3 regions of the Saccharopolyspora cebuensis genome follow, and region 3 is predicted to be linked to each of the others. Evidence: riboswitches for the same ligand, from Rfam matches in the RefSeq annotation. Region 3 holds a riboswitch; each other region holds the start of a gene.
The links. A riboswitch is a leader RNA that binds a small molecule or an ion and turns the genes downstream of it on or off. The one in region 3 is predicted to bind thiamine pyrophosphate.
Positions count from the first base shown of each region.

Region 1: linked by a shared signal. The riboswitch ahead of thiD (bifunctional hydroxymethylpyrimidine kinase/phosphomethylpyrimidine kinase) and the one ahead of thiO (glycine oxidase ThiO) in region 3 are both predicted to bind thiamine pyrophosphate.
Region 2: linked by a shared signal. The riboswitch ahead of ABD976_RS02260 (thiamine ABC transporter substrate-binding protein) and the one ahead of thiO (glycine oxidase ThiO) in region 3 are both predicted to bind thiamine pyrophosphate.

Region 1 is NZ_BAABII010000012.1:10,208-19,780, reverse strand. Features, by position in the region: gene ABD976_RS17470 (polysaccharide pyruvyl transferase family protein) at 1-994, shown strand, start outside; gene ABD976_RS17465 (iron ABC transporter permease) at 1,526-3,628, opposite strand; gene ABD976_RS17460 (ABC transporter substrate-binding protein) at 3,600-4,574, opposite strand; gene ABD976_RS17455 (ABC transporter ATP-binding protein) at 4,586-5,434, opposite strand; gene tenA (thiaminase II) at 5,609-6,319, opposite strand; gene thiD (bifunctional hydroxymethylpyrimidine kinase/phosphomethylpyrimidine kinase) at 6,357-7,154, opposite strand; TPP riboswitch at 7,142-7,233, opposite strand; gene ABD976_RS17440 (hypothetical protein) at 7,381-8,121, shown strand; gene ABD976_RS17435 (hypothetical protein) at 8,234-8,440, shown strand; gene ABD976_RS17430 (AMP-binding protein) at 8,517-9,573, shown strand, end outside.
Region 2 is NZ_BAABII010000002.1:207,418-216,990, reverse strand. Features, by position in the region: gene ABD976_RS02280 (HC3 family zinc finger protein) at 1-27, shown strand, start outside; gene ABD976_RS02275 (hypothetical protein) at 24-491, shown strand; gene ABD976_RS02270 (ABC transporter ATP-binding protein) at 604-1,617, opposite strand; gene ABD976_RS02265 (ABC transporter permease) at 1,746-3,329, opposite strand; gene ABD976_RS02260 (thiamine ABC transporter substrate-binding protein) at 3,329-4,363, opposite strand; TPP riboswitch at 4,392-4,501, opposite strand; gene ABD976_RS02255 (4a-hydroxytetrahydrobiopterin dehydratase) at 4,583-4,876, shown strand; gene ABD976_RS02250 (FAD-dependent oxidoreductase) at 5,127-6,083, opposite strand; gene ABD976_RS02245 (pyrimidine reductase family protein) at 6,219-6,968, shown strand; gene ABD976_RS02240 (hypothetical protein) at 6,949-7,317, opposite strand; gene ABD976_RS02235 (helix-turn-helix domain-containing protein) at 7,335-8,711, opposite strand; gene ABD976_RS02230 (hypothetical protein) at 8,871-9,272, shown strand; gene ABD976_RS02225 (Uma2 family endonuclease) at 9,319-9,573, shown strand, end outside.
Region 3 is NZ_BAABII010000026.1:75,071-84,643, reverse strand. Features, by position in the region: gene ABD976_RS28545 (GntR family transcriptional regulator) at 1-667, shown strand, start outside; gene ABD976_RS28540 (GDSL-type esterase/lipase family protein) at 989-2,152, shown strand; gene ABD976_RS28535 (hypothetical protein) at 2,428-3,606, shown strand; gene ABD976_RS28530 (S1 family peptidase) at 3,964-5,106, shown strand; gene thiE (thiamine phosphate synthase) at 5,264-5,932, opposite strand; TPP riboswitch at 6,020-6,121, shown strand; gene thiO (glycine oxidase ThiO) at 6,112-7,236, shown strand; gene thiS (sulfur carrier protein ThiS) at 7,224-7,424, shown strand; gene thiG (thiazole synthase) at 7,426-8,184, shown strand; gene ABD976_RS28505 (FUSC family protein) at 8,546-9,573, opposite strand, start outside.

The DNA.
Region 1 (9,573 bases), on a different contig from region 3:
CTGCCCGAACCCCGGGCCCAGCGAGGTGCTGCTCGGCCACCTGCACCCCCGGGTGCGGTTCACCGACACGTTCTGGCGGCTGTGCTGGGAAGCCCCCTCGGACGGCCCGTGGGAGGTCGCGTCGTTCGTGCAGCACGCGATCAACAACCCCGGTCTGGCGCCGCGCTGGGTGGCCGGCATCGAGCTCGCCGCCCGCGTCGACCTGGTGCACGTCATCGGCGGCGGCTACATCAACGGCATCTGGCCGCGCCACATCGGGCTGCTCGCCGCCGCGGTGGCCGCGGTGCGCCGCTCCGGCGGCCGCGCGGTGATGACCGGGCAGGGCCTGTGGCCGGTGGCCGAGGAGGCGCGCCCGCTGCTGCGCAACCTGGCCGCGCAGTTCTCCGTCGTCGACGTCCGGGACGAGCCGTCGGCCTCGCTGGTGGCGGGGACCTCGTTCAGCGCGACCGGGGACGACATGTTCTTCGGCATCGAACCGGGCCTGTACCGCACCGACGACCTGCGCGAGGTCATGATCTGCCTGCAGTCGGACCTGCTGGACGTGACGGTGCCCGCGCTGGCCGGTTTCCTGCTCGACACGTTGCGCGAGTGGGGGGTCCGCCCGGAGCAGGTCGGCGTGGTGGAGGGCATCCCGCGGGTCGACCGGGAGGTCTTCGCGCTCGTCGAGCACGACCTGCCGGGCGCCCGGTTCTACCCGTTCTCCGAGATCACCGACACCGGGCTGCCCGCCGCGGCCGGGCAGCGCTGGTTGTCCACCCGGTTCCACACCCACCTGGTCGCCGCGGCGGCCGGGGCGCACGGCGTCGCCGTGTCGATCAACTCGAACTACTACACCAACAAGCACCGCTCGCTGATCGACCGCGGTTCCGGCTGGGCGCTCAGCGAAGGGCTCCAGGTGCCCGCGGTGCCGGAATCCGGCGGTTTCGCGCCGAAGGCGCTGCGCGCCCTGCAGGAGGGCAAGGGCCAGCTCGCGTGGAGCATCTACGGGAGCTGAGCCCGGCTCAGGGCTCCCGGCGGTGCGCGGCGACGTAGAACGGCGCGGCGGTCAGCACCGGCACCACCATGCCCAGCAGCACGATCAACATCGAGAACATTCGGCACCGACATCCCGTCTACGGTGGGAGAACCCCACGGCCCCGTCGCCCGAACGGGCGTTCACTCGGGACATCGACCGACCACCACCGTTTCGTTAGCAACACGTGACATGTCGCGCCCCACACGTCACAACGTCACCGGAACGGCCCAAGATCTCCCAGGTGAGGGGCACCCTTGCCCCAGTAAGGACTGTTTTCAGAATGGCCTGCGTGGCGGTGCGGGTGGCGGAACCTCAGCGGTCTTCTCGCTCCGGGCGCCCTTCTTGATGTATGCCAATACACGGCATCAGGGCGTCCTCGCGAGAAGACCGCTGAGAACCCGCGGCGGTGCAAGCTGACAGCCTCACTGCATGCGGCTCCGCCGCATGCTGAAAAGACCCCAACTCGGGCAAGGATGCCCCTCACTCACTCCCCGAACGGGTGAGTCGGGATCAGCCGGTCCTGGCGCGGTCGCGGTGCAGCAGCCACACGAAGTACGGCGCACCGATCAGCGCCGTGGTCAACCCCGCCGGTAGCTGGTCCGGCGCGATGACCGTGCGGCCCAGGGTGTCGGCCGCGCAGACCAGCACGCCGCCGAGCAGCGCGGCCACCGGCAGGGTGCGCGCGTGCCGCCGTCCCACGAGCGCGCGGGCGATGTGCGGGGCCACCAGCCCGACGAAGGCCACCACGCCGATCCCGGCGACGGCGGCACCGGTCAGCACCACCGCGCCGGCGAGCAGCACCAGCCGCCCCGGGCCGACCCGCACCCCGAGCACCTTCGGGGTTTCCTCGTCCACGGACAGCAGGTCCAGCGCGCCCCGCGCGCGCACCAGCAGCGGCAGCACCAGCAGCAGCGCGGCGGCCATCGGCAGCAGGTGCTCGAAGAGCCGCCCGTAGGTGGACCCGCCCAGCCAGGTCAGCGCCTTGGTCTGGTTCCACGGGTCGGTCGCGCTGATCAGCAGCGTGATGAGCGCCTGCGTCGCGGCCTGCACGCCGAAGCCGATCAGCACCAGCCGCTGGCTGGCGAACCCGCCCTTGGCCGCCAGCGCGAACACCACGAGCGCGGCGACCAGCGCCCCGGCGCCCGCGCACCCGGCCTGGAGCCAGAACGACGCCCCGGGCACCGCGATGATCATCGCGACCGCGCCCAGCCCGGCACCCCCGGAGACGCCCAGGATGGCGGGCTCGGCCAGCGGGTTGCGCGCCACCGCCTGCACGACGGCACCGGCCAGCGCCAGGGCGGCGCCCGCGAGCAGCGCGGCGAGCACCCGCGGCACCCGGTTGTCCAGCACGCTGCTGACGATCGGACCGGCTCGGCCGGACGCCCAGTTCGCCAGGTCGCCCAGCAGGAGCTTCGCGTCGCCGAGCAGCAGCGCGCCCACCACCACCGCGCCCGCCGCCGCGACGAGCACCACCAGCACCGCGCGGTGGCGGGCGGGGGTGATCCCGCTGCGCACCCCGGCGGCGGGCGGTCCCGGGGCGGCGGCCGCGACCCGGACGCCCCGCGCCAGCACCACCAGGAACGCGGCGCCGAGCACCGTGGTCAGCACCCCCGTCGGCACCTCCAGGGCGGCCCGCGCCCCGAGCACCGCGCGCAGCAGCACGTCGGCGCCGAGCACCAGCACCGCGCCGGTCGCGGCGGAGACGAGGACCAGCGCGGCGTGCCGGTGCAGCCCCGGCACCGCGCCGGCGAGCAGCCGCACCAGCGCGGGCGCGGCGAGCCCGACGAAGCCGATCGGACCGGCCAGCGTCACCGCCGCGGCCGCCGCCAGCACCGCGAGCACCACGGCGGCCGACCGGACCAGGCCCACCGGCACGCCCAGCGTGCGCGCGTGGTCCTCGCCGAGGTGCAGCACGTCCAGCCGCCGGGCCAGCAGCATCAGCAGCACCACCACGACGCCGAGCACCGGGCCGAGCGCGCGCACCCCGTCGAGCCCGTTCTGGCCCAGCGAACCGGCGCCCCACTCGTAGAGCCCCTGGGTCTCCTGCGGGAACAGCAGCAGGAGCATCTGGGTGACCGAGGTCATGGCGAGCGCGATCGCGGTGCCCGCGAGCACCAGCCGGACCACCCCGGTGCCGCCGCTGCCCGCCAGGGCCAGCACCAGGGCGGCGGCCGCCAGCCCACCGGCGAACGCGATCCCGGCCGCGCCCAGCAGCGGGATCTGGAAGCCGAAGGCGGTGACCGCGACGACCGCCAGGTGCGCGCCCGCGTTCACCGCCAGCGTGTCCGGGGAGGCCATGACGTTGCGCGCCACCGACTGCAGCACGGCACCCGCGACGCCGAGCGCCGCGCCGACCAGCAGCGCGGCCAGCAACCGGGGCAACCGGGACTCCACGACCACCGCCGCGGTGTCCTCAGCCCCGGAACCGAGGGCCAGCCGGACGAGCGCGGCGAAGTCCACGCCCGAGGTCCCCTGCGCCAGGTGCGCCGCGGACAGCGCGACCAGGAGCGCGGCGAGCCCGGCCGCCACCAGCAGCAGCCGGCCGCGGCGGCGCCGGACCCGACCGGGAACCCGCGGCGCGGGGCTATCCGCGGAGCGCGTCGACGGCGGCATCGGCGTACTGCACCATGGACTTCGGGCCGCCGAACATCCACAGCCCGTCCGGGAACCGGTGCACCGCACCGCGCTGCACGAACGGCAGTCCGCGCCAGATCGCGTTGTCCGCGAGCACCTCGGCGTAGGGGTCCCCGAGCGAGCCGTTGGCGAGGTACCAGAACCGCACGTCGGGCAACCGGGTGAGCCCTTCGACGTCGGTCTGCCCCAAGCCGTACCGGGGGTCGCCCTGCATCGGCCACGGGTTGCGCAGGCCGATGCGCTCGAACACCGCGGAGACCAGCGATCCCTCGGTGAAGGGGCGGATGGTGACCGAGCCGGAATTCACGTAGGCGTCGGAGAAGGCGACCTGGTCACCGGCCGCGCCGAGCCGCTCGACCTCCGCCTTCGCCGCGGCGAGCCCGTCGTCGAACTCCGCCCGCAGCGCGGCGGCGGCCGGTTCGGTCCCGGTCGCCTTCGCGATCATGCCGACGTCGGAGAACAGCGAGCCGATGGGGTCCGCGGCGTTGCCGCCCTCGATGACCAGCACGGGGACCCGGGATTCGATCTGGCGCAGCGCCCCCTCGGGCAGCCCGGCGGTGACCACCACCAGGTCCAGGCCCAGCGAGCTGATCGCGTCGATGCTCGGCTCGCCGCGGGTGCCGATGTCGCGCACGGAATCGTCCAGCGGCGCGGCGCTCACCCACTGCTCGTAGCCCTCCGGGTCGGCGACGCCCACCGGCATGACGCCGAGCGAGACCAGCTCCTCCACGCCGTTCCACTCGGTGGCGGCGACCCGCTTCGCGGGACCGTCGAGCTCGACGGCCTTGCCGCGCGAGTCGACGACCGTGATGGGCTGCCCGCCGTCGGCGACGGCATCGCCGCGGCTCGGGTCCTCCGTGGTGCCGCAACCGGCCACGAGCAGCACGGCCGCGGCGATACCGGTGATCACGCGGGGAATTCGCATTTCTCTCCTGTTCACTGGCGCGACCGGTCCCCGGCCGACGCGGAGCGCCGTCCGCCGCCGTTGAAGCGGCCGAGGGCGCGGGTCCGGATGCTCCCGTCGCCGGGGTCGACCCCGACCTCGATCCGGGTGCCGTAGGCGCGGGTGAGGTTCGCGGTGGTCAGCACCTCGGCCGGCGCGCCCTCCGCGGTGACCCGGCCGCCCTCCAGCAGCAGCATCCGGTCGGCGACGGCGGCGGCCTGGTCGAGGTCGTGCAGCACCACGCCGACGCCGACGTCGTGCTGGTCGACGAGGTCGCGGACCACGTCGAGGATCTCGACCTGGTAGCGCAGGTCGAGGAAGGTCGTCGGCTCGTCGAGCAGCAGCAGCGCGGTGTCCTGGGCCAGGCAGCTCGCCAGCCACACCCGCTGCGCCTGGCCGCCGGAGAGCGCCTGCACCGGGCGGTCCGCGAGCGCGGTGAGCCCGGTCAGCTCCATCGCGCGGGCCACTGCGGCGGGCCCGTCCGGGTCGCGTCCGCCCCAGCGGGAGCGGTGCGGGTGGCGGCCGAACTCGACCAGCTCGCGCACCGAGAGCCCGCCGGGGACCGCGCGCTGCTGGGACAGCAGCGTGATCCGGCGCGCGAGTTCCCGGCTGGACAGGGCGCGCAGCTCGGTGCCGTCGGCGAAGGCGACCTCCCCCGCGGCGGGCGGGTGCAGCCGGGCGAGCGCGCGCAGCAGCGTGGACTTGCCGCTGCCGTTCGGCCCGATCAGGGCGGTGACCGATCCGGGGGCGAGCGCGAGCGAGGCGGCGTGCACCACGACGTCGCGGCCGTAGGCGACGTCGATCTCGCGGGCGGTGACCCCGACCGGGTGAGGCTCGAACACCCGATCACAATAAGGCGAGGCTAGCCTAATTCCTAACGCCGGTGGTACACCGCACACCGCACCACCGGCACGCGCCCCTCTCACCCGTTCGTGAGCTGAGTGAGGGGCACCCTTGCCCGAGTTACTTGGTCAAGGGTGCCCCTCACCTCACGACATGCTCGCTTCGCGCGGTCCTCAGGCCCGCCAGCGGGCGGTGGGCCACTCCTCCTTCTCCCAGGCGCTGTTCCAGAACAGCCACTCGTACTCGGTGGCCCGCTGGAACGCCGCGAACATCGCGTCCCGGGTCTCCCCGGTCGCCTCGGCGGCGAGCCGGTCGGTGAGGTCGCGGGCGGCGAGCACCGCCTCGGCGAACTCGTCGTCGGCGTAGGTCTCGATCCAGGCCCGGTACGGGTGGCCGGTGAGGTCGCCGGTGGCTTCCAGGATGGTGCTGCCGACGTGCTGGTAGACCCAGAAGCACGGCAGCAGCGCGGCCACCAGCACCGGGTAGGGCTCGGTCAGCGCGCACGCGCGCAGGTAGGAGATGTAGCCCAGCGCCGACGGCGGGGTCTCCACGCCCTCCACCTCGGCGGCGGTGAGGCCGAACTCCTCGACGTACCCGGCGTGCAACCGGCGTTCCTCGACCAGCGCGCCCTGGGCGGCCCCGGACAGGAACGCGGCGTCGGCGGGATCACCGGCGCGGCTGGCCGCCGCGGCCAGCGCCTGCGCGAAACCGACGAGGTAGCGCGCGTCCTGCACGACGTACTGGGCGAACCGGTCGCGGTCCAGCGTGGCGTCGGCCAGCGCGGCGTTGAAGGGGTGCTCGACGATCGCCTGCTGGAGCGCCGCGGTGCGGGACCAGGCGCGGGCGCAGAAGCCGTCGGCGGGCGGGGGCGGCAGGGTGCTCATGGTGGTCCTCTCGGTCGGGGCGGATCGGGGCGGCCGGTCACCACCAGCGGTGGAAGTGGTGCACCGGACCGTGGCCGCTGCCCACGTCGAGCCGATCGGCGGCGCGCAGCGCCGAGGTCAGGTACTCCTTGGCCTCCCGCACCGCGGTGAACCAGTCCGGGCGCTGCGGGCGCAGCGCCGCGATGGCCGCCGACAGCGTGCAGCCGGTGCCGTGGTCGTTGCGGGTGCGCACCCGGTCCCCGCTGAGCTCGCGGGTCCCGCCGTCCCCCAGGAACAGGTCCACACTGGACTCGTCGGCGAGGTGACCGCCCTTGAGCAGCACCTGCTTGGCGCCCAGCCCGGCCAGCCGCGCCGCCTGGTCGGCCATGCCCGCCACCGCGCCGAGCTCGGGCTCGCCGAGCAGGTCGGCGGCCTCCGGCAGGTTCGGGGTGATCAGGTCGACGCGGGGCAGCAGTTCCTCGCGCAGCACCCCCACCGCGTCCGGGGCGAGCAACCGGTCGCCGCTCTTGGCGACCATGACCGGGTCCAGCACCACCACCGGCGGCGCGTACCGGTCCAGCACCTCGACGACCGCGCGGATCACCCCCGCGCCGCCGAGCATCCCGATCTTGACCGCGTCCACCCGCACGTCGTCGAGCAGCGTGTCGAGCTGGGTCCGGACGAACTCCGGCGGCACCTCGTGGACCTCGGCGACACCGGTGGTGGTCTGGGCGACCAGCGCGGTGATCACGGACATGCCGTAGGCGCCGTGCGCGGAGAAGGCCTTGAGGTCGGCCTGGACACCGGCACCGCCGCTGGGGTCGGTGCCTGCGATGGTCAGCACGTTGGGAATCACGACGTCCCTCCGCTAGTGCTAGCTAGGTCAGGTTCAACGGGTGTGTTCTCAGCCCTGCCGGGCACCCCGCGTCACGGATCACACTAACCACCCGGGAGCGCCGTGACCACACCCGCAGGTCGGCGGGGCCGATGGGGCGGGTGGGGCCGGAGGCGACGGATTTCACAGCCCGCTTCGACCACCGCCCGCGGGAGCGCCCCTGGGCACCGGACTAAAATGGGTGGCGATGGAGACCACGACCGACGCCCCGAGCTTTGCCCGTTCCCGGCGCCCGCAGCGCCAGGCCGACCCCGCGGAGATCTGGGGTCCGCTGCCGAGCCTGACCGACGCCGCGGTGGCCGCGGCCGGTTCCGGGACCGTGGCCATCAACCGCGCGTTCGACCGCAACAGCCGCCAGCGCGGCAAGGCGCTGCGCGACCTGCTGGACGAGCGGGGCGTCACCGCCGTGGAGGTGACCGCGGCGTCCGGTGCGGAGCTGCCCGCCACCGAGTCCCCGATCACCGCCGTGGTGAACCTGACCGGCGCCGGGTCCTGGCAGCCCTACCGGCTGGCGGCCAAGGCGCAGGCCCCGGTGCTCACCCCCAAGCCGGTCGACGGTCCGGCCGACGAGGTCTCCCGCAACGTGATCGCGATGGCGGCCGAGGACGGGCGCCGCGACGTCGCGCTGTCCCACGTCGCGCTGCGGTCGGAGTGCCCGGCCGAGAGCACGCTGACCGTGGAGCACGACGGCGAGGCGCTGTCGGTGCCCGGCGGCTGGGTCAGCCTCACCGTGACCGACGAGGGCCTGCGCATCGAGGTCGGCGGCACCGGGGAGGAGCCCCGGACCCTGACCACCCGGCAGGCCCGCGTGGAGGCGTTCGGGGCCCGGCACCTGCTGGTGCGCGACGAGCTCCCGATCGCCGACTTCGAGGACCGCTCGCTGACCCTGACCGCCGAGGCGGGCGGGCTGGTCGTCCGCCCGGTCTGAGCGGGGGTCGGCCATCCCCCGGACGGTCGATCCGCGCACCCGGGAGCCTTCGGCGTCATGTGCCCGCACCCGCCGCGTCCCATGATGGGACGACGTTCGACGGATGCGGGGGATGCTGGTGAAGACCGCGAAGAAGTGGCACGTGACCTGTCGCGACGTGGCGGGCCGCAGGCGGGACATGTCCGTGTTCGTCGAGCGGGGCGAGGTGGTGGTGGTCTCCCCGCCGGGGGATGCCGCGGTGCTCTCCCCGCTGGAGGTCGGCCGGTTGCGGGCCGCGCTGCGGGACGCCGTCGTGCTCGCCGCGGACGAGGACGGCTGAGCGCTCGGGCCTTCCCGCCCGGAACGCGAACGGGCATCATCTACTCCCGGGTAACTCGTACCGAGAGGGTGGATGCGTGAACGTGGTGCTGCGCCGGTCCGCCGGCCTCCTGGAACGGCTGCTCGCCCCGCTGAACACGATCGGCGTGCTGGTCCGGCAGGGCGTCGTGCGCCCCATGCGGCCGGACAAGCTGCTGCGCATCGCACTGGCCTGGCGGCGCTGGGGCATCACCCCGCCGCTGGGCTTCGCGGTCGGCGCCATCCGGCACCCGGACCGCCCGGCGATCATCGACGAGCGCGGGGCGCTCAGCTACGCCGAGGTCTCCCAGCGCACCACCAGGCTGGCCCACTCGCTGCGCGCCCGGCTCGCCCCCGGCACCCGCCTCGGGGTGCTCTGCCGCAACCACCACGGGCCGATCGAGGCGATGGTCGCGGCCGGCAAGCTCGGCGTCGACGTCGTGCTGCTCAACACCGGGCTGCCCACCGAGCAGGTCGCCGAGGTGGTGCGCGCCCAGCAGGTCGGCGTGCTGCTGGTGGACGGCGAGTTCACCCACCACCTCGACGCGCTGCCCGAGGACCTCGACGTGGTGCTGGCCTGGACCGACGGCACCACCCGCCACTCCACGGTCGAGCACCTGGTGGCCACCGGCTCGACCCGGGTGCTGCCGCGGCCCGGCAGGCGCTCCCGGCTGGTCGTGCTCACCTCCGGCACCACCGGCACCCCGAAGGGCGCGCGGCGGCCCGAACCGCCGGGCCTGGCCCCCGTCGCGACCATCCTGTCCCGGGTCCCGCTGCGCGCGGGCGAGCGGATGTTGGTCGGCGCACCGCTGTTCCACACCTGGGGCCTCGCCGCCTTCCAGCTCGCCTCGGTGCTGGGCGCGACGATGGTGCTGCGCCGCAAGTTCGACCCGGAGCAGGCGCTGGGCGCGATGCACCGGCACCGCTGCACGTCGATGTTCGCCGTGCCGGTGATGCTCCAGCGCATCCTCGACCTGCCCGAGCGCGGCTACGACCACGGCGCGCTGCGGATCGTGGCCAGCAGCGGTTCGGCGCTGCCCGCCGACCTCGCCGAGCGGTTCCGGGAGCGGTTCGGACCGGTGCTGCACAACCTCTACGGCTCCACCGAGGTCTCCT
Region 2 (9,573 bases), on a different contig from region 3:
GTCGGCGGCGCGGCCCTGCCGCGGTGAGCGTCCTGGAATGGGCGATCGTCGGCGCGGTGGTGCTCATCTTCGCGGTCGGGCTCTGGGCCACCCGCGATTCCGCGCCGGACGACAGCCGCACCGAACCGCGCCGACCGGCGGAGGTCCCGCGCGAGCGCAGCGCGACCGCCGTGCTCTGGGTGATCTCGCCGGACCAGGCGCGGGTGCACCTGAGCGCGCACCTCGACCTGGCCCTGTGCGGCCACCCGTTGCGCGGGAACTGGACTCGATCGAGCAGCCTGGCCGCCATCCGGCCCGGTACGCACGTGGCGTGCGAATCATGCGTGGCCGTCGGCGGGACGCAGCGGCACTTCGCGCAAGCCGTCGAAGCCTCGGGCCGCCCCGAACCCGCCGAACGGGCGACCCGGCTGCCGGATCCGTCGACCTGGCACACCGACCAGCTCCCCGCGCTGACCACGCCGGCCGCGCGGCGCACCCGGCTCCGCGCGTAGCGGAGCACGACCCGGCCCGTCACCGACCGCACGCGCTGCTCGGCGACGGGTCGCGGCCGACCGGCGATCCCCTTCCCCGACACGATCGCCGGTCGGCCACCCACCGCCCGCCTCAGCCGATCAGCGCGATGCCGTCCGGGTCGAGGTCCAGCCGGACCGGATCGCCGACTCCCGGGGCGGTGGCGGTGCGCGCGGTGGCCTCGACCGGCTCGGGCAGCTCCGGGGTCTCGACGGTGAGCCGGACGTGGTCGTGCCGGTGGACCCGTTCGCGCACCACGCCCGCGCCGGCCGCGTCGGGTTCGGCGCGGACCCCCGACGCGCGCAGCCCCAGCCGGGCCGGTCCGTCCGGGGCCGCGACGGGCACCGCGCCGAGCGCGCAGGTCGCGGTCCCGCCGCGCACCTCCGCCGGGAGCACCGCGGTGCAGCCCAGGAAGGTGGCGACCTCCTCGTCGGCCGGGTGCTGCCACAGCCGCTGCGGGGTGTCGACCTGCCGGAACCGGCCGCCGGTCATGATCGCCACCCGGTCGGCCAGGGTGAACGCCTCGTCGTGGTCGTGGGTGACCACGATCGCGGTGGCGTCGTCGGCGGCCAGCAACCGGGCCAGGTCGACGGCGAGCTGCTCGCGCAGCGTGCGGTCCAGCGCGCTCAGCGGCTCGTCGAGCAGCAGCAGCGCGGGGTCGGCGGCCAGCGCGCGGGCCAGCGCGACCCGCTGCGCCTCACCGCCGGAGAGCTCGGTGGCCCGCCTGCGCTCGTAGCCGTCGAGGCCGAGCAGCGCGAGCAGTTCGGCGACCCGTTCCCGGCGCCGCGCCCGGTCGGCACCGCGCATCCGCAGCCCGAACTCCACGTTGCCCGCCACGTCGCGGTGCGGGAAGAGCTGCCCGTCCTGGAAGACCATGCCGAACCGCCTGCGGTGCACCGGAACGCGCGCCAGGTCGGCGCCGTCCCAGCGGATCTCCCCCGCCGACGGGGATTCCAGCCCGGCCACCGCGCGCAGCAGCGTGGACTTGCCGCAACCGGACGGCCCGAGCAGCGCCAGCACCTCGCCGTCCGCCACCTCGAAGTCCACATCGGACACGGCGGTCACCGCGCCGTACCGCACCGAGAGCCCGGACACCCGCAACGCCATCTCATCGCCCATCCGTCGAATACCCCGCCCTCACCCGGAAGTGTGCTGAGTGAGGGGCACCCTTGTCCGAGTTACTTGGGCAAGGGGGCCCCTCACTCGGAAAACCCCACCCGGACGTGCGGGCCGCATCAGAACTCCCCCAGCGATCCGCCGCGCACCCGCAACCGCTCGACCGCCAGCACCACCAGCACCGTCACCAGCATCAGCAGCGCGCACGCCGCGTAGGCGAGCTGGGTGTTGAGCTCGCCCGGCCGCGAGATCAGCCGGGCGATGGCCACCGGCAGCGTCGCCGCCTCGGGCCGGGCCAGGAAGCTCGTCGCGCCGAACTCGCCCAGTGCCACCACGAACCCGAACCCGGCCGCCGCCCCGACCGAGCGCAGCGCCAGCGGCAGGTCGATCTCCCGCCGCACCCGCCACGGCCCGGCGCCGAGGGTCGCGGCGGCCTGCCGCAGCCGGTCGTCGATGGCCCGCAGCACCGGCAGCACCATCCGCACCACCAGCGGCGTCACCACCAGCGCCTGCGCGAACGGCACCAGCAGCGGCGAGGTCCGCAGGTCACCGGGCAGCAGGTGCAGCGTGATCAGGTACCCGAACCCCAGGGTCACCGCCGACACCCCCAGCGGCAGCATCAGCGCGGCGTCGAGCACCTCGGCGAACCGGCGGCGCGCGGCGACCAGCACCGCCGCGGCCAGCAACCCGACCAGCAGCGCCAGGCAGGTGGCGTCGAACGCCGCGCGCACCGAGTTCAGCGCCGCCTCCAGGCCGCTGACCTGCAACGTGCCGTCCTCGCCGGTGCCGAGCAGGCCGCGCCACCCGGCGAGGCTCCACCCGTCCCGGCCCGACACCGAGCGCAGCAGCAGTCCGACGATCGGCGTGAGCAGCCCGGCGACGACGAGCCCGGTGAGCCCGACGACCAGCCACTCCGCCCCGCGCGGCGGCCGGGTCGTCTCCTCGGCGGCGCGCAGCCGCAGCGCCGCCTCCCGCCTGCGCCGCGCCACCGCCGCCAGCAGCAGCGCGGCCAGCACCGCGGCGACCTGGAGCAGCGACAGCGCGGCGGCCCCGGACAGGTCGAGCAGTTGCACGGTGCGCAGGTAGATCTCGGTCTCCAGGGTCCGGTACCGGCCACCGCCCAGCACCAGCACCACGCCGAAGCTGGTGGCGCAGAACAGGAACACCACCGCCGCCGCGGACCCGAGCGCGGGCATCAGCGCGGGCAGCGTCACCGAGCCGAAGGCCCGCAACCGGGAGGCGCCCAGGCTGCGGGCGGCGTCCTCGGCGCGGCGGTCCAGGTGCGCCCAGAGCCCGCCGACGGTGCGGGCCACCACGGCGACGTTGAAGAACGCGTTGGCCAGCACGATCGCCCACACCCCGGCGTCGGCGCCCAGCACCGCGCGGAACGCCATCCCGACCACGATCGTCGGCAGCACGAACGGCACCGCGATCAGCGCCCGCAGCACCGGTTTGCCCGGCACCTCCAAGCGGGCCAGCAGGTAGGCGACCGGCAGCCCGGCGAGCAGCGCGACCGCGGTGGCCGCGGCGGCCTGGCCGAAGGTGAACGCGACCAGCCGCCACGTCCCCGGCTCGACCAGCACGTCGGCGAAGCCGCCCGCGCCCAGGCCGCGGCCGACGATGGCCACCACCGGCCACAGGAAGAACACCCCGAGGAAGCCGAGCACACCCGCGCCGACGACCCCGAGGGTGACGCGCCGCATCACCCGCGCACGACCTCCCGCCACTCCCGCACCCAGCGGTCCCGGTTGCGCTCGACCTGCTCGGGCGGCAGCTCGGCGGAGCGTTCCGGCAGCGGGGCGGTGCGCTGCCAGCCGTCCGGCAGCGGCACGCCGGTCACCGCCGGGTAGACGTACATCCGCTCGGCGACCTGGGCCTGGAACTCCGGCGAGAGCAGGAAGTCCACCACCTGACCGGCGGCGTCGGGATCGTCGGTGCCGCGCAGCACCCCGGCGTACTCGACCTGCCGGTAGCAGGTGTCCAGCAGCGCCTTCGTGCGCGGCGTCCCGTCCGGGCGGACCTCGGCGGCCGGGGAGGAGGCGTAGGACAGCACGATCGGGCGCGGGCCCTGCCCGGTCGACCCGGAGAAGTCCTGCCCGTAGGCCGCCTCCCAGCCCGAGGAGAGCTTCGCGCCGTTGGCCATCAGCGCGCGCCAGTAGTCGGCCCACCCGTCCTCGCCGAACTCGGCGACGGTGGCCAGCAGGAACGCCAGCCCGGGCGAGGACGTGGACGGGTCGGGCACCGCGAACAGGTCGCGGTAGCGCGGGTCGGTGAGGTCGCGCAGCGTCGCGGGCGCCGGGATGCCGCGATCGGCGAACCAGCCGGTGTCGACGTTGACGCACACGTCGGCCACGTCCACGGCGGTGAGCCGCTGCCCGTCGCCCAGCGCGTAGCGCTCCGGGCCGGTGGCGGAGGTGGGGTGCGGCGCGAACACGTCCGCGCGCAGCGCGCGGGAAGCGAAGGTGGAGTCGACGCCGTAGGCCACGTCGCCGATCGGCGCGTCCTTGGTCAGCACCAGCTCGTTGGTGAGCTCCCCGGCGTCGCCGCTGGGCACCACCCGCACGTCGATGCCGGACTCGCGTTCGAACCGCGCCAGCAGCGCCTCGTCGACGGCGAAGGAGTCGTGGGTGACCAGCGTGACGGCACGCCCCGCGGACTCCTCGTCCCCGATCAGCGAGCACCCCGTGGTGAACGCGACCAGCGCGGTGGCACCGGCCAGCAGCCGTGAGCGTTTCAACGATCCTCCCGATGCGCACGCGCGGCAGCAGGCTGATCGCTCGCCTCCCTGCGCCGGCATGATCCGGTTCAGGTGCGGACGGTCGAGGGGCTCGCCCCTCCTCTCAGCCCAGCGCGCTGGACTCCCGTGGCACCCCGGAGTCTACGTGCCCGCATCCGGCGATCAACCCGCACGGCGCGGGACCTCGCGATCGGCGGCGGCACGCGCCACCATGGGGCCATGACGGAACTGCTCACCGACGCCCAGGTCGCCGAGGCGCTGCAACACCTGCCGGAGTGGCGCCAGGCCGACCAGTCGCTCGTCCGCGAGATCCGGTTCCCGAGCTTCCCGGTGGCCATCCAGGCGGTCACCCGGGTCGCCGAGATCGCCGAGACGGAGAACCACCACCCGGACATCGACATCCGCTATCGCACGGTCACCTTCTCCTGCACCACGCACTCCGCGGGTGGGCTCACGGCAAAGGACACCTCACTAGCCCAAGAGATCGACGCGGTTGCGGATGAGATTGGCTAGTTTTTGTGGAGCACCTGGCGTAGCGGTGCGGGTGGCGGAACCTCAGCGGCCTTCTCGCTCCGGGCGCCCTTCCTCATGTACCAACCACGTACACAGCGTCAGGGCGTCCTCGCGAGAAGACCGCTGAGAACCCGCGGCGGTGCCAGTTGCGTGCGTGGGGCAAAGCGGAAGCGGCTTCGCCGCTTGCCTGACGGGAGTTCCGTTCGGCGTGTGTGTGGCTTCGCCGGTGCCTGGTCTGGGTGGCCCGGGGTCAGCCGATGAGCTCGGCGACCTCGAAGGCGCAGCCCCAGGAGAGGGCGACCCCGCTGCCGCCGTGCCCGTAGTCGTGCACCACCGTGGCGCCGTTGAACTCCTCGGCCTCGACCCGCACCTGCTCGCGACCGGGCCGGAGGCCGACGACGTCACCGGAGACCTCGACGTCGGCCAGGCGGGGTTCGACCTCGGCGCAGCGGTGCAGGATCGCGGCGCCGACGTCGGGGCGCGGGGCCCTGCTCCACTCGCCGTCGACGGCGATGCCGCCGAGGACCAGGCGATCGGCGTGCGGCATCCAGGAGACGAACTCGCCGCCGCGGGAGAGCTCGATGAAGTAGTCCTGCACGCCGGGGTTGCGGACCACGACCTGCTGGCCCCACACCGGCTGGACGCCGGGGTCGCCGACCAGTTCGCGGGCGCCGACGCCGGTGCAGTTGACCACGACGTCGGCCTCGGCCGTCGCGTCGGCCAGCGACGGCACGCCGCTGAGGACGATCTCACCGCCCGCCGCGCGGAACCGTTCGACGAGGTAGGCGAGGTAGCCGGGCATGTCGATCAGCGGCAGGGTGCCCGCGTAGCCGTCGACGAACCCGGCGGGCAGCTCCTCCCGGTCGCAGCGGCGCAGGTCGGGGATCAGGTGCACCTCCGGCGGCAGGGCCTCGCCGAGCGGGTGGCGGGCGGCCATCCGGCCGGGCACCAGCCGGACCCCGGTGCGCTCGTCGCGAGCCAGCGCGGTGAACTCGGCGTGCGAGCGGGTGACCCAGTGCAGCACCTTGTCGGCGGGGCGCAGCAGCGCCGGTCCCCACAGCGCCCCGGCCGCCGCCGAGGTGGTCTCCCCCGGCCGTTCGGCGGTCCGGATCCGCACGGCCCGGCCCTGCTCGGCGAGCACCACCGCCGAGGTCAATCCCTGCACCCCGGCGCCGATCACCAGCACCGGTTTCGCGGACGCGGTCACCCCACCGACGGTAGCAGCCGGACGTGACGGCGGACACGTCCGCGCGGGCCGGTGGTCCGCGGGCCTCGCGCGGGTAGGCTCGCCCCGTCGCCCGCCGGCGCGGGGGAATGCGACACCGACCCAGGGGATTGCGCGATGCACCGGATCTGGCCGCCGGAAGCGGCGGGCGAAGTGGACCAGCACGAGCTCGAACGCCTCTACGGCTACCCGGACCGCGAGAAGTGGGTCGCGGTGAACTTCGTGTCCAGCGCGGACGGCGCGGTGCACATCTCCGGGCGCTCCCGGGGCCTGTCCAACCCGGTGGACCGCCAGGTCTACCCGCTGGGCAGCAACCTGGCCGACGTGGTGCTGGTGGGGTCCAGCACGGCCATCACCGAGGAGTTCACCGGGGTCAAGCCCAGCGCCGAGGTCGCCGAGCTGCGCGCCCGGCACGGGCTGGCGCCGGTGCCGCCGATCGCCATCGTCACCTCCGGCCAGTCGCTGCCGCCCGCGCCGCCGGTGCTCACCGACGTGCTGACCCCGACCATCGTGCTGACCTGCTCCGCCGCCCCCGCCGAGCGGCGCCGGGCCTGGGCCGAGGCGGGCGCCGAGGTCGAGCTCCTCGGCGACGGCGAGGTGGACCTGGTGGGCGCGGTCGACGCGCTGGCCGCGCGCGGGCTGGGCCGCATCCACTGCGACGGCGGGCCGGAGCTGTTCGGCGCGATGCTGCGGGCCGGGGTGGTCGACGAGCTGCGGCTCACGCTGTCCCCGCTGCTGGTGTCGGGCACGGCGGGCCGCATCGCCAGCGGCATGCACCTGGAACCCGAGCGCCTGCACCTGGCCTCGGCGCTGGCCGAGGACGACACGCTGCTGCTGCGCTACCTGCTCACGAACCCGGCGAGCTGATCTCGCGCTCGATGCGCTCGAAGATGTCGGAGTCGGTTTCCCGCTGCCACTCCGGCAGATCCGCCCAGTCGGCCACGTAGGACGGCTTGGGGTCGGGGACGTGCCGGTAGATCTGGCCGGTCCAGCACAGCGCGACGAACCGCCCCTTCTGCTCCCGGGTGAGCCGGGACGCCGCACCACCGGTGGCGCGCAGGAAGTCGCGCACCTGGCCGAACACCGCCGCGGCGCTCTCCCGCTCCCACGTCGGCGTGTCCTCCCACGGCACGACGTAGCCCGGTTTCGGCTCGCCCGGGTAGTGCGCGCGCACCCCGGCGATCCAGGCCTCCCGGAAGACCTTCCCTCCGTCCACGACTGCTCCTCTCGGTGTCACTGCTCGGGCGCTGCTGCCGTGACCGCCCGGATCTGCTCGTCGAGGAAGCGCACGTGCCGGTTGCCCAGGAACGGCACCAGCCGACCGCGCAGGTCGTCGAGCTTGCGGCCGACGTAGCCGGCCGAGGCGGTCTGGCGGACGGTGTCCAGCGCGGCGGCGCCGTGCAGCAGCAGCTGGTCGACGTCGCGGCGCTGCGCCCCGACCACCGCCAGGTCGGTGAGCACGCCGCCGCGGCGCCGGGTGGAGATGTCGGCCCGCAGCAGCGCGTGGAGCGGCCCCTCCGCCAGGTCCGGCCGCCCCAGCGCGACGAAGCAGGAGGCGCGCTCACCGTCGAGCCGGGAGCTCTCGAACCGCAACCAGCCGGTGTGCTCGGGCGCGGGCAGGTGCACCACCTCCTCGGCCTCGTCCAGGGCGCGGCGGCACGCCGCGAGCTCGCCCAGCCCGGCGCTGGCCTGGGCCCGCACCGCGGCCACCCAGTACCGGGTGGCGCGCCCCGGATCACCGCGCTCGGCCAGCCGGGCCGCGCCGTCGAGCAGCGGCACGGCGCTGCGGTGCTCCCGCTCGTAGATGCTGATGAAGGCGTGCCGGGTCATCGCGCAGGCCCACAGGTCGTACTCCCGGGCCTCCTTGCTGGCGTGCGCGGCGATGGAGTAGCAGTGCGCGGCGTCGGCGTACCCGCCACCGTCGAAGAAGATCTCGCCGCAGAGCTGGAACACGTCGCCGGCGAGCAGGCACAGGCGGCGGCGGTCCTCGGCGCGCTGCGGCTCGTCGAGGCACTTCTTGAGCAGCGCCACCTGGCGGCGGGCCAGCGGCAGCACGTCGCGCTTGGTGCGGGTGCCGGAGTAGGTCCGCCACAGCGCCGCGTTGAGCCGCTCGTACTCGGTGAGCACCGCCGGATCGAGGCGCCGGGGGTGGGCGGCGGCGTGGGCGACGCGCTCGGCGTCCAGCGCCGACGCGGGGATCGCGAGCAGGGTGCCGGTCAGCGTCATCAAGCGGATCAGTTCACGGCGGTTCACGTCGTCACGTCGCCAATCGTCGTCGCGCGGTGGGGCCCCCGGCGGCTCCCCGCCGTCCCGCGACGCGCCCCGCAGCTCAGCGATCTGCCACTGCTTCTCCTGCCGGCAGACGCGGTCGTAGTGGGCCAGCAGCGCACCGCGCGCGTCGAGCCGGCGGTCGGCGGTGGACCAGAACTCGCGGCCGGGGAACTGCCGACCCGCCTCGATGTGCGCGATGGAGGTCCGGGAGTAGTGGGTCAGGCGGCCGAGGTCGCCCTGCTTGAGCGGGACGCCCTCGCGGTAGGCGGCCAAGGAGGCCCCGAGGGCGCGGCGGAGCTCCACTTCAGCCACCGACCTGCGCCCCATGAAGGTCCCCATCGTGTCAGCAGACGTATCCGCTCGGTCATCAAGAGTAACCACGAGCGCTCAACAGGTGAACGGTCCGCCGTGTGGGACTTGCTCCCACACCCTTACCCACCTCGCCTCCACACGCTTTCGTGATCGGTGAATCACTGTGCGGAGTCGAAGGGGGCGGCGATGGCCGACCATCCGCGCGCCGGGCACGTCGACGAGCTGCTGACCGAGCTGCGCCGCCGCCGGTGGGTGCTCTACGTCTTCGGACCGAGGCGCGCGCCCGAGGTCGTCGCCGCCACCTTCCACTGGACGACCTGCGCCGACGTGGTGCTGCTGCGCGCCGAGGACGACGCCAGCGCCTACCGCGCCCCGATCACGCCCAGCACCGACGTGTTCGCCCCCGACCTCGTGAGCTGGCAGTACCGCGCCCCGGCCGCCTGGACCCTGCGCGCCGTGCTCACCCTCGCTCCCCCGGGTGAACCGGACGCCCCGCTGGCGGTGCTGCGCCCCGAACCGGGCTGCCACGTCCCGATGGACCTGCGCCGCCCGGTCACCATCCGCCCCACCTCCCTCACCGGCTGCTGAGCGGTGCGACGTAGGCGCCGCGGCCCCGAGTCGCTACCGTCGCGGCATGACCGCGCTGCCCGGCTGGATGCGCCCACCGCGCGCGGAAGGCTGGTTCGCGGAAGACCTCGACCACCTTCCCGAGGCGCCGCGCCACACGGAGCTGATCGACGGAGCGCTCGTCTTCATGACGTCCCCGCAGCGGTCGTCGCACGGTCGCCTCGTCACCTCGCTGACGTCCGCCCTCATCGAGCAGGCTCCCCGGGGCATCGAAGTCGAGCGCGAGATGACCGTCCGCCTCGACGCGCGCAACCGGCCCGAG
Region 3 (9,573 bases):
CGACATGCTGCGGTCGCTGCCCCCGGGCTCGCCCATCCCGACCGAGCGCTCGCTGGCCGCCGAGTTCGACGTCTCCCGCACCACCGTGCGCCAAGCCCTCGCCGAGCTGACCGTCGAGGGCAGGCTGCTGCGGGTGCAGGGCAAGGGCACCTTCGCCGCCAAGCCCAAGGTCGCCCAGCGGCTCCAGCTCACCGGCTACACCGAGGACATGCGGGCCCAGGGCAGGCAGCCCGCCTCCCGGCTGCTGGAGGTCGTCGAGGAAGCGGCCGACCGCGAACTCGCCCTCCTGCTGGGCACCAAGCCCGGCGCCGCCGTGCTGCGGCTGCGCCGGTTGCGGCTGGCCGACGGCGAACCGATGGCGATCGAGACCACCCACCTCGCCCTCAGCCGGTTCCGCGGCCTCACCGCCCGCCTCGAATCCGGCGGCTCGCTGTACCAGGTGCTCCGCGACCACTACGGGCTCGAACTCGGGCACGCCGAGGAGACCATCGAGACCGCGCTCGCCAGCCCCGAGGAGGCCGAACTGCTCGGCTCCGAGGTCGGGCTGCCGATGCTGCTGCTGTCCCGGCACTCCTTCGACACCGAGGCGAACCCGGTGGAGTGGGTGCGGTCCATCTACCGAGGGGACAGGTACAAATTCGTAGCCACGCTGAATCCGCCTGCGTAGGAGGTGTTGTGGTCGGGTTGCGTGGCGGTGCGGGTGGCGGAACCTCAGCGGCCTTCTCGCTCCGGGCGCTCATGTACCAACCACGTACACAGCGTCAGGGCGTCCTCGCGAGAAGACCGCTGAGAACCCGCGGCGGTGCAAGCTGCTTAGGTGGGGTGAAGCGAAAGCGGCTTTCGCCGCTTACCTGACGGTGGTGCCGATCGGTGCGTGCGTGGCCTGACCGGGGTCGGGTTCGACGCGCGTGCTGCTTCGCCGCTGGGTGGTCGTGCGGGGTGGAAATCGGGTGGTGGGGTGGTGGGGTCGGTTGACAGGGTGGGTGGTGTGAACGACTCCTGGACCACCACGCCCGTCACCGCCGAACTGCTGCGCGGTGCGCTCGAACTGGAACGGACCGAGCACGGGGTGCTGCCGCACCGGCTGCCCGCCTGGGCCCGCGCGCAGTGCCCCGGCGGGCAGCTCGACCTCCCGGCGGCCCAGCCCTCCGGGGTGCGGCTGGCGCTGCGCACCCGGGCCACGGCCATCGAGCTGGACACCTTGCGCACCGTGGTCGTCTACGAGGGCGCCCCGCGTCGTCCGGAGGGCGTGTACGACCTGCTCGTGGACGGCGAACTCGTCGACCAGTCCCACGTGACCGGCGGCAACGAGCTGGTCCTGGACATGGCCAGGGGTACCGCCGCCGAGACCCGGCCCGGCCCGGTCGGCACCGTCCGGTTCACCGGCCTGCCCGACCGCGACAAGGACGTGGAGATCTGGTTGCCGCAGCACGAGATCACCGAGGTCGTCGGGCTGCGCACCGACGCCCCGGTGGAGCCCGCGCGCGCGGACCGCCGGGTGTGGCTGCACCACGGCAGCTCGATCAGCCACGGCTCCAACGCGGCGAGCCCCAGCACGACCTGGCCCGGCCGGGCCGCCACCCTCGGCGGGGTCGACCTGGTCAACCTGGGCTTCGGCGGGAACGCGATGCTCGACCCGTTCACCGCCCGCGCCATGCGGGACACCCCCGCCGACCTGATCAGCGTCAAGATCGGGATCAACCTGGTCGGCGGCGACCTGATGCGGCTGCGCGCCTTCACCCCGGCGGTGCACGGGTTCCTGGACACGATCCGGGAGGGGCATCCCACCGCGCCGCTGCTGGTCGTCTCGCCGACCCTGTGCCCGATCCACGAGGACACCCCCGGGCCCGGCGCCTTCGACCTCGACGCCCTGAGCGCCGGCGAGCTGCGGTTCCGGGCCACCGGTGATCCCGCGGAGGTCGCCGCCGGGAAGCTCACCCTGAACGTGATCCGCGACGAGCTCGCCCGGATCGTCCGGCAGCGGGCGGCCGACGACCCGAACCTGCACCACCTCGACGGCCGGGAGCTCTACGGCGAAGCCGACCACGCCGAGCTGCCGCTGCCCGACGCGCTCCACCCGGACGCCGCCGCGCACCGCCGCATCGGGGAGCGCTTCGCCGAGCTCGCCTTCGCCGGACCGTTCGCCGGCTGAGCGGTCGCCGCTTGAGGCGTCGTTGATCGACGAGGGCGCGGCGCGTCGATCTCCGGGGTGCCTCGCCGGGCTGGTCACGCCCGGCGAGGCGGCTCGCGGCGGGCGCCCGCGCGCCGTCGCACCGGTGCCCGCCGAAAGCTGGCTTTAAGCCTCTCACCAGGCGTTACAGGTCGTGGGGATGCTCACGATGGCCCCGTTCCGGGGAGAAATCGCGCCTTCCGGCCCGTTGGTACGGGTGGGAGAGAGGGGCGAGATGCGTGGGAGCCAGCGCGAACATGCCTGAGGACAACAGCGGTCGGCCGTCGGGTGATCGACGGCCCGCGGATGCGGCGCGGACCCGGATGCAACCCGTGGTGCCGCGGGTCGACCACGGCCAGGACGAGCGGACCCGGGCCGATCGCGACCGGGGCGCCCCCGACGACCTGCGCGATCGGGACCAGCGCGACCGGGACCAGCGCGACCGGGACCAGCGCGACCGGGACCAGCGGGACCGGGACGAGGACGGCGGCAAGGACGAGAAGGACGAGAAGGACGAGAAGAAGTCCTCGATCAACACCGCCCAGGTCGCGGGCGGTGCGCTGGCCTCGGTCACCGCCGCCTTCCTCGGCTCGCAGCTCGGGGTCGCGGGCACCGTCGTCGGCGCCGCCCTGACCAGCGTGGTGATCACCGTCGGCGGCACGCTCTACCAGCGGTCGCTGGAGAACGCCAGGGACAAGGCCAAGACGGCGGCGGCCAAGGCCGCGGTGGCGCGCGGCAAGCGCGGCACCGCGCTGCACCACGCGAAGGTCAAGGGCCAGGCGGCGGCGATCGAGCAGGCGCGCGAGGACCGGCCCGAGCCGCCCGCCGCCGCGCCGCAGTCACCGCCGGACCCCGACCGGACCAAGCGCATCGCGCTCACCCCGGGTCTCCAGTGGCCCGGCGGCGAGCGGGTCGTCGACGACGGCACCGAGCGCATCGCGGAGCCGACCCGGGTGGTCGCCCCGGTCGGCGGCGAGCAGGCCACCGAGGTCGTCGCGCCGCCGAAGCGGCGCACCAAGCAGCGCTGGACGATGGTGGCCGCCACGTCGGCGCTGGTGTTCGCGATCGGCATGATCGTGGTGACCGGGTTCGAGGGGGTGACCGGCCGCACGCTCTCCGGCGGCACCGGCACCACGATCGGCCAGGTCGTCCGGCCCGGACCGCCGCCACCACCGGAACCCGTCGAGCCGGTGGTGCCGGAGACCACCACCGAGGAGACCGGGACCGACGAGCCGGAACCGAGCGGCGAGACCAGCACCCAGGAACCCACCCGCACCGGGGAGCCGTCCGCCCCCTCGGAGGCCCCGCAGGAGCCGACGCCCACCCAGCAGCCGAGCTCGACGCCGACGCAGGAGCAGACCCCGACCCGGCCGCAGGACGAGCCGTCGGCCGGTCTCGACGGGCAGGGCGAGCTGATCCCCCGCACCGGCGAGTGACCTCCGACCACCCCGCTGCGCCGTCCGGGTGGTGTTGACCGGAGTGAGGGGCACCCTTGCCCAAGTTACTCGGGCAAGGGTGCCCCTCACTCAGTTCACGAACGGGTGCTGGCGGGGGACCTCGGGCGTGCGTGGTCGCGGTTCCCCGGTGGTGGGCGCGGGGGTGGATCGAGGGCTGGTGCGTCCGGTTGGAGCAGTGCGTTGCTGCGGAAGGTGCCGTCCGCTGCGGTGAAAACCACTGCGGCGGGCGGCATTTCGCGTGATCTGCGGCAAAAGACGGATGTGTGCGGGCTGTCCCGTCCGAATACTGATTCGCCGACGGGGGCTGAGATCCATCTCACGAAGAGGGAGCAGCAGATGAGACGCACGCTCGCGGCCCGGATCGCCGGGTCCGTGGTGCTGGCAGCGGGGACGGTCATCGCCACCACGATGCCCGCCACCGCCACCACGACTGACGCGCCGACGCCCACCACGGCCGACGCGCCCGCGGTCACCATGCTCGACGCCATGCAGCGGGACCTCGGTCTCGACCGGCAGCAGGCGCAGACCCGGATCGACCAGGAGTCCGTCGCCAACCGCGCCAACGAGGTGTTGCGCGAGGCGCTCGGCGCGGACTTCGGCGGATCGCACTTCGACGCCCAGCGGGGCAAGCTCGTCGTCGGCGTCACCGACGCCGCCCAGTTCGACGTGGTCCGCGACGCGGGCGCCGCGGCACGCCTGGTCGACCACACCGTCGCCGACCTCGGTGCCGTCGTCGACGGGCTCAACGCCGACAGCGGTCAGGCACCCGCCTCCGTCACCGGCTGGTACGCCGACACCACGGCCAACACCGTGGTGCTGACCACCAAGCCGGGCACCGCGGCCGAGGCCGAGCGGTTCGTCGAGGCGGCCGAGGTCGACGGCACCGCGGTCGACGTCGTCGAATCCGAGGAGGCGCCCCGGGCGCTGGCCGACGTGATCGGCGGCAACGCCTACTACACCGGCGGTGGCGGCCGGTGCTCGATCGGCTTCTCGGTGCAGGGCGGCTTCGTCACCGCCGGGCACTGCGGTTCGGTCGGCACCTCGACCTCCCAGCCGAGCGGCACCGTGGCCGGGTCCTCGTTCCCCGGCAACGACTACGGCTTCGTCCGCACCAGCGCCGGGGAGACCCCGCGTCCGCTGGTGAACAACTACCGCGGTGGCACCGTCGGCGTCTCCGGTTCGACCGAGTCGGCCGTGGGCTCGTCGATCTGCCGCTCCGGTTCCACCACCGGCTGGCACTGCGGCACGGTCGAGGCCAAGAACCAGACCGTGCGCTACTCGCAGGGCGCCGTCTACGGCCTGACCCGCACCAACGTCTGCGCCGAGCCGGGCGACTCCGGCGGCTCCTGGCTGACCGGCAGCCAGGCCCAGGGCGTCACCTCCGGTGGCTCCGGCAACTGCACCTGGGGCGGCACCACCTACTTCCAGCCCGTCAACGAGATCCTCAACGCCTACGGCCTGCGACTGCTCACCCAGTGATCGCACCGGGCGGGCCCGGCATCCGTCCGGGCCCGCCACCCGGGTGAACTTTTTCCGAGTGAGGGGCACCCTGTACCGCGTCACCGGGTACAGGGTGCCCCTCACTCATCTCCGGATCGGGTGATACCCGCGGTGTTGGGCCGGGCGAGTCGTGCGCTCAGGGCAGGCGGGAGCGGAGGTGCTGGGCCGCCGCGCGGGGGTCCTCGGCCTCGGTGATCGCGCGCACCACCACGACCCGCTTCGCCCCGGCGATCACCACGTCGTCGACGGTGGACGCGTCGATGCCGCCGATGGCGAACCACGGGCGCCCGTGACCGCGGTGCCCCGCGGTGTGGCGGACCAGGTCGAGGCCCGCGGCGGGGCGTCCGGGCTTGGTCGGCGTGGTCCACACCGGCCCGGTGCAGAAGTAGTCCACGCCGGCCTCGGTGGCGGCGGAATCGGCCTGCACCACGTCGTGCGTGGACCGGCCGATCGCCACGTGCTCGCCGAGCACCCGGCGGGCCAGCTCCACCGGGATGTCGTCCTGCCCGAGGTGCAGCACGTCGGCGTCGGCGGCCAGCGCCACGTCGGCCCGGTCGTTGACCGCCAGCAGCGCGCCGTGCCTGCGGCAGGCGTCGGCCAGCACCTCCAGCGCGGCGAGCTCCTGCCGGGCCTCCAGCGGCGCGCCGTCGGTCTTGTCGCGGAGCTGGATGATGTCGACTCCGCCGTCCAGCGCGGCGTCGGCGAACTCGGCGAGATCACCGCGTTCGGTGCGGGCATCGGTGCACAGGTACAACGCGGCTTCGTCGAGGCGGGCGCGAATGCCGTGGCCGTCCAATCCGGGCATGCGCCCGAGGGTAGCCCCTGGCGGTCCCGGTCCGGACCGCCTCGACCGCCGCGGCTCACACCATCCGGTGAACCCGGTACGGTGGTGGGTGGTGAGCACGGGAGCCCGACCGGGCTGAGAGGGGGCAGCGCCCCGACCGTCGAACCTGATCCGGGTCATGCCGGCGCAGGGAGCGTGGAGTGGCTGAGCAGCGCAGCGAGCGGATCGCCGTCGTGGGCGGCGGCGTCATCGGGCTGTCCGTCGCGTGGCGGCTGGCCGCCGACGGCCACCGCATCCGGTTGATCGATCCCGCACCGGCCTCGGGCGCGTCGCACGTGGCGGGCGGGATGCTCGCCCCGCTGGCCGAGGCGTGGCCCGGCGAGGAAGGCCTGCTCGACCTCGGTTCGGCCTCGCTGGCCCGCTGGCCCGACTTCGCCGACGACCTCGCCGCCGCCGCCCGGCTGCCCTCCGGGCTCCGCCGCGAAGGCACCCTGGTGGTGGGCGTGGACAGCGCCGACCGCGCCGAGCTCGGCGCCCTCGCCGACTACCTCGCGGGCCTCGGCCGGGGCGTGACCGCGCTGTCCGGTCGCGAGGCCCGGCGCCTGGAACCCGCCCTCGGCCCCTCGGTGCGCGCCGCGCTGGAGGTGCCCGGCGACCTCGCCGTGGACAACCGCGCGACCCTGCGCGCGCTGCACGCCGCCGCCTCCGCCGCCGGGGTCGAGTTCCTCGCCGCGCGGGCCGAGGAGGTGCGCGCCGGTCAGGTGGTGCTCGCCGAGTCCACCGTGGACTGCGACGCGGTGGTGCTGGCCGCGGGCGCGCACTCCGCCGAGCTGCACCCGCTGCTGCGCGGTCGGCTCCGCCCCGTCAAGGGCGAGATCCTGCGGCTGCGGGCCCGGCCCGGTGCGCTGCCGCCGCCGCGCCGCACCGTGCGCGGACCGGTGCGGGGCAGGCAGACCTACCTGGTGCCGCGCGACGACGGACTGGTGCTCGGCGCCACCCAGCAGGAGGTCGGCTTCGACACCCGGGTCACCGTCGGGGGCGTCCGCGACCTCATCGCCGACGCCGAACGCCTGGTCCCGGCACTGGCCGAGTACGAGCTCGCCGAGGCCGTCGCCGGACTGCGCCCCGGCACCGAGGACAACGTGCCGATGATCGGCGAGCTCGAACCGGGGCTGGTCGTGGCCACCGGGCACCACCGGGGCGGCTTCCTGCTCGCCCCGATCACCGCCGACGCGGTGGTCGCGCTGCTGCGCGGCGCGGACCCACCGCCGCAGGCACGAGCCGCCGACCTGCGTCGACCGGGAGGTATCCCATGCACGTCGTGATCAACGGGCAGCAGCGCGCGATCGCCGAGGGCGGCACCCTCGCCGACGCGCTCGCGGACTACGGGGTGGCCGACAAGGGCGTCGCCGTCGCCCTCGACGGGGCGGTGGTGCCGCGCGCCACCTGGCCGGCGACCGAGCTGCGCCCCGGCGCCGTGATCGAAGTCCTCACCGCTGTGCAAGGAGGCTGACATGGACGATCCGCTGGTGATCGCCGGGCGCGAGTTCGGCTCGCGGCTGATCACGGGGACCGGAGGGGCGACCAACCTGTCGGTGCTGGAGCGCGCGCTGCTCGCCTCCGGCACCGAGCTGACCACCGTCGCGATGCGCCGTGCCGACGCCGCGGGCGGCCCCGGGGTGCTGGACCTGCTCGGCAGGCTCGGCATCGAACCGCTGCCGAACACGGCGGGCTGCCGCACCGCGGCCGAGGCGGTGCTCACCGCCCGGCTCGCCCGCGAAGCCCTCGGCACGAGCTGGGTCAAGCTGGAGGTCGTCGCCGACGAGGACACCTTGCTGCCGGACCCGGTGGAGCTCCTGGACGGCGCCGAGCAGCTCGTCGACGACGGCTTCACCGTCCTGGCCTACACCAACGACGACCCGGTGCTGGCCCGCAAGCTGGAGGACACCGGCTGCGCGGCCGTCATGCCGCTGGGTTCGCCGATCGGCACCGGCCTGGGCATCCGCAACCCGCACAACATCGAGATGATCGTGGCCCGCGCCGGGGTGCCGATCGTCCTCGACGCGGGCATCGGCACCGCCTCCGACGCCGCCCTGGCGATGGAGCTCGGCTGCGACGCGGTGCTGCTGGCCACCGCCGTCACCCGCGCCCAGGACCCGGAGCGGATGGCCGCCGCGATGCGCGCCGCGGTCGACGCGGGCCGCCTGGCCCGGGGCGCGGGCCGCATCCCGCAGCGCTTCTGGGCCCAGGCCTCCAGCCCCGACCCGGACTGACGGCCCCACCACCCGGCCCGGCCCCCGCCACGCCCGGCCGCCACGCCCGGGTGATCGACGCCAGGTGAGGGGCACCCTCACTCAGTTCCCATCCGGGTGAGCCGCTTCGCGGTGGGTCGGAACCGGCGCTCACGTTCGGGTGAAGCCGAGGTAGGTGAGGGGCACCCTTGTCCGAGTTACTTGGGCAAGGGTGCCCCTCACTCAGTTCCCATTCGGGTGAGCGGCTTCGTGGTGGGTCGGAACTGGCGCTCACGTTCGGGTGGAGTCGACGTAGGTGAGGGGCACCCTGTACCCAGTGACTTGGTACAGGGCGCCCCTCACTCATGTCACGGACGGGTGAGAGCTCGCCGCTTCGGGGCGGTCAGCGGATGTGGAGGCGTTCGGTGCGGACGAAGGAGATCGTGTAGCTCTTCCACGGGTTGTCGTAGCCCAGGGTGCGGTCGATGGCCGCGCGGGCGTGGAGGGCGTTCTCGATCAGCGAGCTGGCCAGCAGCTCGGTCGCCGGGGCGCTGCCCGCCGGGACGTCCGGGACGGTCGCGGTGGCCTTGCCCGCCAGCATGTCGTCCACCGCGCGCAGCGCGGGCACCGCCACCGCCCGCTCCTCCTCGGGGCGGAAGGCGAGGGTGGCGACGTCCTGGCGCAGCGCGTCGAGGGCGATGGCCGCCGAGCGGGTGGCGCGGTCGTCGTCGGTCTCCTCGCCGGTGCCGTCCAGCAGTGCGGGCATCCCGAGCAGGTCCTGGGTGCGGCGCAGCGCGAGCACGTGCGCCGACTGCAACGCCGCGCGCAGGTCCACGCCGCGCCCGGCGGCGCGCACGCTGCGCAGCAGCTCCGACACCGACCACACCGTTGAGCGCACCGATCCGCGCACGTCCGGCAGGATGCTGCTGGGCAGCACCAGGTACGACACGTACCCGACGATCAGCGCGACCGCCGCGCCCACGGCGGTGTTGGCCGCGAAGCTGATCGCCACGTTCACCAGGTCGCGGTCCAGCTTCATCGCTTGGTCCACGACGGTCACCACGATCAGGCAGCCGAGCAGCGCCGTGGAATCGGTGCGCAGCCGCTCCATGTTCATCAGCATCCCGCCGATGACCAGCGGCACCAGCAGGAACGCCCCCGGCACGGTGGTGATCACCAGCGCCAGCAGCACCACGCCGAGCACCGCGCCGCCGGTGCGCTCCAGCGCGCCGGTCATGCTGTCCCGCGCCGCCGGTTGCAGCACCACGTACAGCGCGAGCAGCAGGCTCGACGCCGACGGGTCGTCGATCAGCAGCACGACCACCATGCCGACCGACACCGCGAGGGTGCAGCGCAAGGCGTGCCGGAACAGCGAGGAGCGCAGCGACAGGTGCGCCCGGACCGCGCCGAGCACCCGTTCCTTCCGGGCTC